Regions from separate parts of the Streptomyces sp. NBC_00442 genome, predicted to be linked through region 1. Evidence: predicted binding sites of a transcription regulator. Region 1 holds the regulator's gene; each other region holds the start of a gene.
The links. Region 1 encodes HrcA, which represses chaperone genes, less so after heat shock. Its sites were predicted from a motif close to TTNGCACTCNGNNNNNCNGAGTGCNAA; they were not measured.

Region 2: groES (co-chaperone GroES) is a predicted target of HrcA. The motif match lies at 2,200-2,226, and genes of this name have one in related genera.
Region 3: groL (chaperonin GroEL) is a predicted target of HrcA. The motif match lies at 1,742-1,768, and genes of this name have one in related genera.

What each region holds. Positions count from the first base shown of each region.
Region 1 covers NZ_CP107918.1:5,281,271-5,284,545, forward strand. Annotated here, with positions in the region: gene OG432_RS23485 (DUF3097 domain-containing protein) at 1-118, opposite strand, end outside; gene OG432_RS23490 (MBL fold metallo-hydrolase) at 261-983, opposite strand; gene hrcA (heat-inducible transcriptional repressor HrcA) at 1,138-2,157, shown strand; gene dnaJ (molecular chaperone DnaJ) at 2,158-3,275, shown strand, end outside.
Region 2 covers NZ_CP107918.1:2,850,316-2,853,590, forward strand. Annotated here, with positions in the region: gene groL (chaperonin GroEL) at 10-1,632, opposite strand; gene groES (co-chaperone GroES) at 1,745-2,053, opposite strand; gene OG432_RS12715 (polysaccharide deacetylase family protein) at 2,398-3,275, opposite strand, start outside.
Region 3 covers NZ_CP107918.1:3,279,428-3,282,702, forward strand. Annotated here, with positions in the region: gene groL (chaperonin GroEL) at 1-1,612, opposite strand, end outside; gene OG432_RS14780 (cold-shock protein) at 2,089-2,292, opposite strand; gene OG432_RS14785 (ubiquitin-like small modifier protein 1) at 2,693-2,968, opposite strand; gene thrC (threonine synthase) at 3,027-3,275, opposite strand, start outside.

The sequences.
Region 1 (3,275 bases):
CTCCGCAGAATCCCGTGGAGACCTCCTCGACCACGAGATCGGCCTCGGCGGCCACCTCGGGAACAGGGGCCTGCTTCTTCTTCCACGGCGGGGTCAGATCGGGGCTGTAGCTACGCATGGCCTCATCATTCGGGGCGGCGGGGCGGGTCAGTGGGTGGTCCGGCCGGGGGGCCGAGGGGTCGGCTCCGGGGAATGCGGCCAGGGCGGGGCCGGATCGGGGCTGTGGCTGCGCACGGGTCAGACGATACGGGCGGCCGCCGCTACGACACGCCGAATCCGGCGGCGAGTTGGTCACGCTGGGCGCGGACGAACGCCGCGTCCACCACGGCCCCGTGCCCGGGTACGTACACCGCCCCCTCGCCGCCCAGCGAGAGCAGCCGGTCGAGGGCGTCCGGCCAGCGCGCGGGCACCGCATCGGGGCCGGCCTGCGGCTCGCCCGACTCCTCCACGAGGTCCCCGCAGAACACGATCTCCGGCGATCCGGCGCCCGCGGGGACCAGTGCCACGAGATCGTGCCCGCTGTGCCCGGGGCCGATGTTGGCGAGCAGCACCTGGCGGCCGCCCAGATCGAGCGTCCACTCCCCGGACACCGCGTGGTGCGGCAGCACCAGGAGATCCGCCGCCTCGGCCGCGTCCCGCTCGGGCACCCCCTGCCGCACCGCGTCGCGACGCATCTCGTCGGGGGTCATGGCCCGCTCGATGCCGACGGCCGCGTACACCTCGGTCCCGGAGAAGGCCGCCGTGCCGAGGACGTGGTCGAAGTGGGGGTGGCTGAGCGCGATATGGGTCACACGGCGTCCGAAGAGAGCCTCGGCCTGCCTCCGCAGCTCCGCGCCCTCGCGCACCGTCGCGCCGGTGTCGTACAGGAGGAGCGAGTCCTCGCCGGCGATCAGTCCGGCCGTGGCGTCCCAGCCGGGAAGGCGCCTGCGGCCCACCCCGACACCGAGCCGCTCCCACCCGAACTCTTCCCAACCGACGTCCATGACGCGACGCTATCGCAATCGATGGGCGGCGCCGCGCGGTAGCGTGGTCGGCCGCCCTTGCTAGGGGCGCACCGGTCGGCCGTACACTGGCCGGGGGATTGCTGGCACTCGAACACAGCGAGTGCCAAACGGACGGCAACTGGAGGTGTGCGCGATGCTCAGTGAACGCAGGCTCGAGGTGCTGCGCGCCATCGTCCAGGACTACGTCGGCACCGAGGAACCGGTGGGCTCCAAGGCCCTCACCGAGCGCCACGCGCTCGGCGTCTCCCCGGCGACCGTGCGCAACGACATGGCCGTCCTGGAGGAGGAGGGCTTCATCGCCCAGCCCCACACCAGCGCCGGCCGCATCCCGACCGACAAGGGCTACCGGCTCTTCGTCGACCGGCTCGCGGGCGTCAAGCCCCTGTCGTCGCCGGAGCGCCGCGCGATCCAGAACTTCCTGGACAGCGCGGTCGACCTGGACGACGTCGTGGCCCGCACGGTGCGGCTGCTCGCGCAGCTGACCCGGCAGGTGGCGGTCGTCCAGTACCCGTCCCTGACGCGGTCCACGGTGCGGCACGTGGAGCTTCTCTCCCTCGCGGCGGCCCGGCTGATGCTGGTGCTGATCACGGACACCGGCCGGGTCGAGCAGCGCATGGTCGACTGCCCGGCGCCGTTCGGCGAGGCCTCGCTCGCGGACCTGCGGGCCCGGCTCAACGCACGGGTGGTGGGGCGCCGCTTCGCGGACGTGCCGCAGCTCGTGCAGGACTTGCCGGAGTCCTTCGAACCGGAGGACCGGGGAACCGTTTCGACGGTCCTCGCCACCCTCCTGGAAACCCTGGTCGAAGAGACCGAGGAGCGGCTGATGATCGGCGGCACCGCCAATCTCACCCGCTTCGGACACGACTTCCCGCTGACCATCAGGCCGGTGCTGGAAGCACTTGAGGAGCAGGTCGTGCTCCTCAAGCTGCTCGGCGAGGCCAAGGAATCGGGCATGACCGTACGTATCGGGCACGAGAACAACGCCCATGAAGGACTGAACTCCACGTCCGTCGTATCGGTCGGCTACGGTTCCGGCGGCGAGGCGGTCGCCAAACTCGGCGTGGTCGGACCGACCCGCATGGATTACCCCGGAACGATGGGAGCGGTACGCGCAGTGGCACGTTACGTCGGACAGATCCTGGCGGAGTCGTAAGTGGCCACGGACTACTACGCCGTACTCGGCGTGCGCCGCGACGCATCACAGGACGAGATCAAGAAGGCCTTCCGGAGGCTCGCGCGGGAACTCCACCCCGACGTGAACCCCGACCCGAAGACCCAGGAGCGGTTCAAGGAGATCAACGCCGCTTACGAGGTCCTCTCCGACCCGCAGAAGAAGCAGGTCTTCGACCTCGGCGGGGACCCGCTGTCGTCGTCGGGCGGCGGCGGGGCCGGCGGCTTCGGCGCGGGCGGCTTCGGGAACTTCTCGGACATCATGGACGCCTTCTTCGGCACGGCATCGCAGCGCGGCCCGCGCTCGCGGACCCGCCGCGGCCAGGACGCCATGATCCGCCTGGAGATCGACCTCAACGAGGCGGCCTTCGGCACCACCAAGGAGATCCAGGTCGACACCGCCGTGGTGTGCACGACCTGTTCGGGCGAGGGCGCCGCGCCCGGCACCTCCGCGCAGACCTGTGACATGTGTCGCGGTCGCGGCGAGGTGTCCCAGGTCACCCGGTCCTTCCTCGGCCAGGTCATGACCTCGCGGCCCTGCCCCCAGTGCCAGGGCTTCGGCACCGTCGTCCCCACCCCGTGCCCGGAGTGCGCGGGCGACGGCCGGATCCGCTCGCGGCGCACCCTCACCGTGAAGATCCCGGCCGGCGTCGACAACGGCACCCGGATCCAGCTCGCGGGCGAGGGCGAGGTCGGCCCCGGCGGCGGCCCCGCCGGCGACCTGTACGTGGAGATCCACGAGGTCGCGCACGACGTGTTCCAGCGGCGCGGCGACGACCTGCACTGCACGGTCACCATCCCCATGACGGCGGCGTCGCTCGGCACGAAGGTGCCGCTCCAGACGCTCGACGGCATGGAGGAGGTGGACATCCGTCCGGGCAGCCAGTCCGGCCAGTCCATCCCGCTGCACGGCCGCGGCATCACGCATCTGCGCGGCGGCGGGCGCGGCGACCTCATCGTGCACGTCGAGGTCCTGACCCCCAGCAAGCTCGACCCGGCGCAGGAGGACCTCCTGCGCCAGCTCGCGAAGCTGCGCGGAGAGGAACGCCCCACGGGCCAGTTCCAGCCCGGCCAGCAGGGCCTGTTCTCCCGCCTGAAGGA
Region 2 (3,275 bases), 2.4 Mb from region 1:
CGGGGTGCGTCAGTGGGAGTGGCCGTGGCCGTGACCGGCCTCGGGCTCCTCCTCGGCCGGCTTCTCGACGACCAGGGTCTCGGTCGTGAGCAGCAGGGACGCGATGGAGGCGGCGTTCTCCAGGGCGGAGCGGGTGACCTTGACGGGGTCGATGACGCCGGCCTTGACCAGGTCGCCGTACTCGCCGGTCGCGGCGTTGAAGCCGAAGCCCTTGTCGAGCTCGCTCACCTTGGAGGTGATGACGTAGCCCTCGAGGCCGGCGTTCTCGGCGATCCAGCGCAGCGGCTCGACGACGGCGCGGCGCACGACCGCGACACCGGTGGCCTCGTCGCCGGTCTTGTCGAGGTTGCCCTCGAGGACCTTGGCGGCGTGCACCAGGGCGGAGCCACCACCGGAGACGATGCCCTCCTCGACCGCGGCGCGGGTCGCGGAGATGGCGTCCTCCAGACGGTGCTTGCGCTCCTTGAGCTCGACCTCGGTGGCGGCACCGACCTTGATCACGCACACGCCGCCGGCCAGCTTCGCGAGGCGCTCCTGGAGCTTCTCGCGGTCCCAGTCGGAGTCCGTGGCCTCGATCTCGGCCTTGATCTGGTTGATCCGGCCCTCGACGTCGCCGCTGTTGCCGCCGCCGTCGACGATCGTGGTGTCGTCCTTGGTGATGGTGACGCGGCGCGCGGTGCCGAGCACCTCGAGGCCGGCCTGGTCGAGCTTGAGGCCGACCTCTTCGGCGATGACGGTCGCACCGGTGAGGGTGGCGATGTCCTGGAGCATGGCCTTGCGGCGGTCGCCGAAGCCCGGGGCCTTGACGGCCACGGCGTTGAACGTGCCGCGGATCTTGTTGACGACCAGGGTGGAGAGCGCCTCGCCCTCGACGTCCTCGGCGATGATCAGGAGCGGCTTGGAGGCGCCGGCCTGGATGACCTTCTCCAGGAGCGGCAGCAGGTCCTGGATCGAGGAGATCTTGCCCTGGTTGATCAGGATGTACGGGTCGTCGAGGACGGCCTCCATACGCTCCTGGTCGGTGACCATGTAGTGGGAGAGGTAGCCCTTGTCGAAGGCCATGCCCTCGGTGAACTCAAGCTCCACACCGAAGGTGTTGGACTCCTCGACGGTGATGACACCGTCCTTGCCGACCTTGTCCATGGCCTCGGCGATGAGCTCGCCGATCTGCTTGTCCTGGGCGGACAGCGCGGCGACGGCGGCGATGTCGGTCTTGTCCTCGATGGGACGGGCGGTCGCGAGGAGCTCCTCGGACACGGCCTTGACCGCGGCGTCGATGCCCTTCTTCAGGGCGGCCGGGGAGGCGCCGGCGGCGACGTTGCGCAGACCCTCGCGGACGAGCGCCTGGGCCAGGACGGTCGCGGTGGTGGTGCCGTCACCCGCGATGTCGTTGGTCTTGGTCGCCACCTCCTTGACGAGCTGGGCGCCGAGGTTCTCGTACGGGTCGTCGAGCTCGACCTCGCGGGCGATGGTCACGCCGTCGTTGGTGATGGTGGGGGCGCCGAACTTCTTGTCGATGACGACGTTGCGGCCCTTGGGGCCGATCGTCACCTTCACCGTGTCGGCAAGCTTGTTGACGCCGCGCTCAAGGGCGCGACGGGCGTCCTCGTCGAACTTCAGGATCTTCGCCATGGGAGCGGTTCAGCCCTCTCGAAAACTCGGGTTAATGACACTGCGCCCCTCGCCGCCCGGCAATCAGCGGGGTGACCAGGGGCGCAGCTCTCAAAGCATTCGCTTCGGTGAATTACTTCTCGATGATCGCGAGCACGTCGCGAGCCGAGAGGACGAGGTACTCGTCGCCGTTGTACTTCACCTCGGTGCCGCCGTACTTGCTGTACAGCACGACGTCGCCGACCTTGACGTCGAGCGGCAGACGCTCGCCGTTCTCGAAGCGGCCCGGACCCACGGCGAGGACGGCGCCCTCCTGGGGCTTCTCCTTCGCGGTGTCCGGAATGACCAGGCCGGAGGCCGTGGTCTGCTCGGCGTCGAGCGGCTGGACCACAATGCGGTCCTCAAGCGGCTTGATGGCAACCTTGGAGCTGGCGGTCGTCACGATCCGGTCTCCCCCTTCGGAGATCTCACGGGGTTAACTGTTTGGGGTGGCGACCAGGTGGATCCGTCGTCGCGGGTGCCGGACCTGCCCGTCGCTGTGTTGGCACTCTCCGGTGGGGAGTGCCAGAAGCGAGACTAGGACGGCGGTTAGCACTCGGTCAAGCGGAGTGCCAATCTCGCGCCTGCGCGCCGGATCACCCCGAGAGCGCCGGGCCGTCGGCTCCGTACACGGAACACGAGCTTCGGACCGTCAACCGGCTTACAGAGGGCGCGAGTTGACCCGCGAGGGGCGCGGCCGCCGACGGGCGAGCTGTGGGTGACGAGGGGCCGGGCGCCCGGAAACGGTCAGAGATAGTCCTCGATGCGGCCCACGGTGAAACCCCGCGACCGGATGTGTTCAAGGACCTGCGTGGTCATGCGGGTGAGGCCGGCGCTCCGGCCGGGTCCCCGCAGCTCGGCCCGCACGATGTCACCGGGACGCAGGACCCGGGCGCCCTCGGCGTACCGCAGGCCGTCGGCCGTCATCGTGACGCGGGCCAGCACCATCGCGCTCAGCCCACACTCCTTCGCGGCGCGTACGGTGCGCGCGTCGTAGGACCCGTACGGCGGCCGGAACAGTCTCGGGCGCCGCCCGTAGCGCGCGGCCAGCCGGTCCTGCTGGCCGCAGATCTCCGCCCGCTGGCGCCCGTAGGTCAGGGTCCGCAGATCGGGGTGGCCGAGGGTGTGGTTGTAGATCCCGGCACCCAGGGCGCGCAGGGCGTCGATCCGGGCGCGGGCGGACACGGCGGCGGCCGCCGCACCGGTGTCGGCGGCGGTACCGGCGTCGGCGGCGGGAGCGACACCCCGGTCGAGGTCGGCACCCCGGTCGAGGTCGGCACCCCGGTCAAGATCGGTACCCCGGCCGGAACCGGCACCCCGGTCCGCCCCGGCACCCCCGTCGGCGCCGGTGAGGAACAGGGCGACGGGCAGCTTGAGGTCGCGGATCATGCGGGGGAAGGCGGGGTCCGTGACCGGCCCGTCGTCGAAGGTCAGGAACACGACCTTGGCCCGCACCGGGACGCGGTCGACGACGAAGGGCACCCCGGGCCCGCCCCGGGGCGCCACCGGCCGGGGCGCGGGCGCCAGGGGGGCGGCGAGGCCCCAGCGCCGGGCGGCGACCGTGCGCGCGTCCGACCCGGGGGGCGGCACGGCGTGCTGGGCGGCCTTGCGCCCGAGCCGTTTGA
Region 3 (3,275 bases), 2.0 Mb from region 1:
CACCGCCCGGCATGCCGCCCGGAGCGCCGCCCGCGGCGGCCTTCTCCGGCTTGTCGGCGATGACGGCCTCGGTGGTGAGGAAGAGCGCCGCGATGGAGGCGGCGTTCTGCAGCGCGGAGCGCGTGACCTTCGCCGGGTCGATGATGCCCTCGGCGATCATGTCGACGTACTCACCGGTCGCGGCGTTCAGGCCGTGGCCGACGGGCAGGTTGCGCACCTTCTCGACGATGACGCCACCCTCGAGACCACCGTTGACGGCGATCTGCTTGAGCGGGGCCTCCAGGGCCAGCTTCACGGCCTTGGCGCCGGTCGCCTCGTCGCCCTCGAGCTCAAGCTTCTCGAACACCGCGGAGGCCTGGAGCAGGGCCACGCCACCACCGGCGACGATGCCCTCCTCGACGGCCGCCTTCGCGTTGCGAACGGCGTCCTCGATGCGGTGCTTGCGCTCCTTGAGCTCGACCTCGGTCGCGGCACCGGCCTTGATGACCGCAACACCGCCGGCGAGCTTCGCCAGGCGCTCCTGCAGCTTCTCGCGGTCGTAGTCCGAGTCGCTGTTCTCGATCTCGGCACGGATCTGGTTGACGCGACCCTGGACCTGGTCGCTGTCGCCCGAACCGTCGACGATCGTGGTCTCGTCCTTGGTGATGACGACCTTGCGGGCGCGGCCGAGCAGGTCGAGACCCGCGTTCTCCAGCTTGAGGCCGACCTCCTCGGAGACGACGGTGCCGCCCGTGAGGATGGCGATGTCGCCGAGCATGGCCTTGCGGCGGTCGCCGAAGCCCGGGGCCTTGACGGCGACGGACTTGAAGGTGCCGCGGATCTTGTTGACGACCAGGGTCGACAGGGCCTCGCCCTCGACGTCCTCGGCGATGATCAGCAGGGGCTTGCCCGACTGCATGACCTTCTCGAGGAGCGGGAGCAGGTCCTTCACGGAGCTGATCTTCGAGTTGACGATCAGGATGTACGGGTCGTCGAGCGACGCCTCCATACGCTCCATGTCGGTGGCGAAGTACGCCGAGATGTAGCCCTTGTCGAAGCGCATGCCCTCGGTGAGCTCAAGCTCGAGCCCGAAGGTCTGCGACTCCTCGACGGTGATGACGCCTTCCTTGCCGACCTTGTCCATCGCCTCGGCGATGAGCTCGCCGATCTGGGTGTCGGCGGCGGAGATGGAGGCCGTCGAAGCGATCTGCTCCTTGGTCTCCACGTCCTTGGCCTGCTCCAGGAGGGCGGCGGAGACGGCCTCGACGGCCTTCTCGATGCCACGCTTCAGGGCCATCGGGTTGGCGCCGGCGGCGACGTTGCGCAGACCCTCGCGCACCAGGGCCTGGGCGAGGACGGTCGCGGTGGTCGTTCCGTCACCGGCGACGTCGTCCGTCTTCTTGGCGACTTCCTTGACCAGCTCGGCGCCGATCTTCTCGTACGGGTCCTCGAGCTCGATCTCCTTGGCGATGGAAACACCATCGTTGGTGATCGTGGGGGCGCCCCACTTCTTCTCGAGGACGACGTTGCGGCCCTTGGGGCCGAGGGTGACCTTGACGGCGTCGGCGAGCTGGTTCATCCCGCGCTCGAGACCGCGCCGTGCCTCCTCGTCGAACGCGATGATCTTGGCCATGTGAAGTGGTCCTCCCGGACAGGGGTGGCGTTCTTCGTGGACCGTGCCGGTGCCCGCGACGGACGGCCTGCAGGCCTTGTGGTTCCTTGCCCCACCCGGTCTGCGGACCTCACTGACGCGATCCAAGTTCTGTCACTCTCACTGGGAGAGTGCTAAGCCCAATGATTAGCACTCGGCCCCTGCGAGTGCAAGCGAGTCTCTTGAACCGGGACCCTCTACCGACCGGTGTTGTCCGGTTCCCCGGTACCGGCGGGGGCTCCGCCCCCATGCCCCCGGTTCCCTCGCCCCTGCCGCGGCGGCTCACTCGTCCCCGCGGGCCGTGCGTGGCTGTTCGCGCAGGCCCCCGCGCCCCTGACGGGGTCGGTGGAGAACGGGGGCCGGGGCGGAGCCGCAAGGGGTGGGGACGCGTGAAGGGGGCCACCCTTTTGGGTGGTCCCCTTCATGCGTGAGTGCGTCGGTGGCCGATCGCGCCGAGATCAGACGGCGAGCTTGACCATGTCCGCCTGTGGACCCTTCTGGCCCTGCGAGATCTCGAACTCGACTCGCTGACCTTCTTCAAGGGTGCGGTAACCGTCCATCTGGATCGCACTGTAGTGGACGAAAACATCCGCACCACCGTCGACCGCGATGAAGCCGTACCCCTTCTCCGCGTTGAACCACTTGACGGTGCCCTGAGCCATGCCTAACTCCCCTATTACTGGCCCTTGCACGGAACCGCACTTCGCGGAACCGGGTCAGACCTGCACCCTCCGACAGGAGAGGGTGTGCGCCGGAACGCGTCGACCGCGGCTGAATGTATCTGCCCAACTGCCCTCTGCAACAGGTCAATCGGACGAGAATTCCGGGCGCACTCGGGGAGCGGAATGCCATCAATTCAACATTCCGGGGCAAGTCGGGCCGGGCAAAGCGCACTTAAGGCGCAAAGGGCTCCCACACTTTGACCCCATGTTGTCGCGTTCTCATATGCGCTCGGCGCCGGAAGCGAAGGGGCTTCCCCAACTGTACCCCGCTCAACCATGTTGAATTGCCCCCTCCGCTTCTTAAGTGGAGGGGGCAATTCCGAAACGAATACGGGTCCGCTCAGCCGCCCGCGACCGCGGGAATGATCGAGACGCCGGCGCCGTCGGGCGTCGCCGTCTCCAGGCCCTGCTCGAAGCGGACGTCGTCGTCGTTGACGTAGACGTTGACGAAACGGCGCAGCTTGCCCTGGTCGTCCAGGACGCGCGCGGCGATCCCCGTGTGGTTCTTCTCCAGGTCGGCGATCACGTCGGCCAGGGTCGAACCCTCGGCCGTGACCTCGGCCTTGCCACCGGTGTAGGTGCGCAGGATGGTGGGGATGCGGACGTTCACGCTCATGGTTCGGTGCTCCTCGTCGTTCAGGATCAGCGGTGGCTCAGTGGGCCAGGCCGGTGGCTCAGTGGGCCAGGCCCGCGTCGCGGAAGGCGTCCAGGCTCGGGCGGATGGTCGCGGTCGCCTGGGACGTGGCGGCCACCGCGTCCAGGGTCTTGAGCCCGTCACCGGTGTTGAGCACGACCGTGGTGAGCGACGGGTCGAGGAGCCCGGCCTCGATGAGCTTCTTCGTGACACCGACCGTCACGCCGCCCGCGGTCTCCGCGAAGATGCCCTCGGTGCGGGCCAGCAGCTTGATGGCGTCGACGATCTG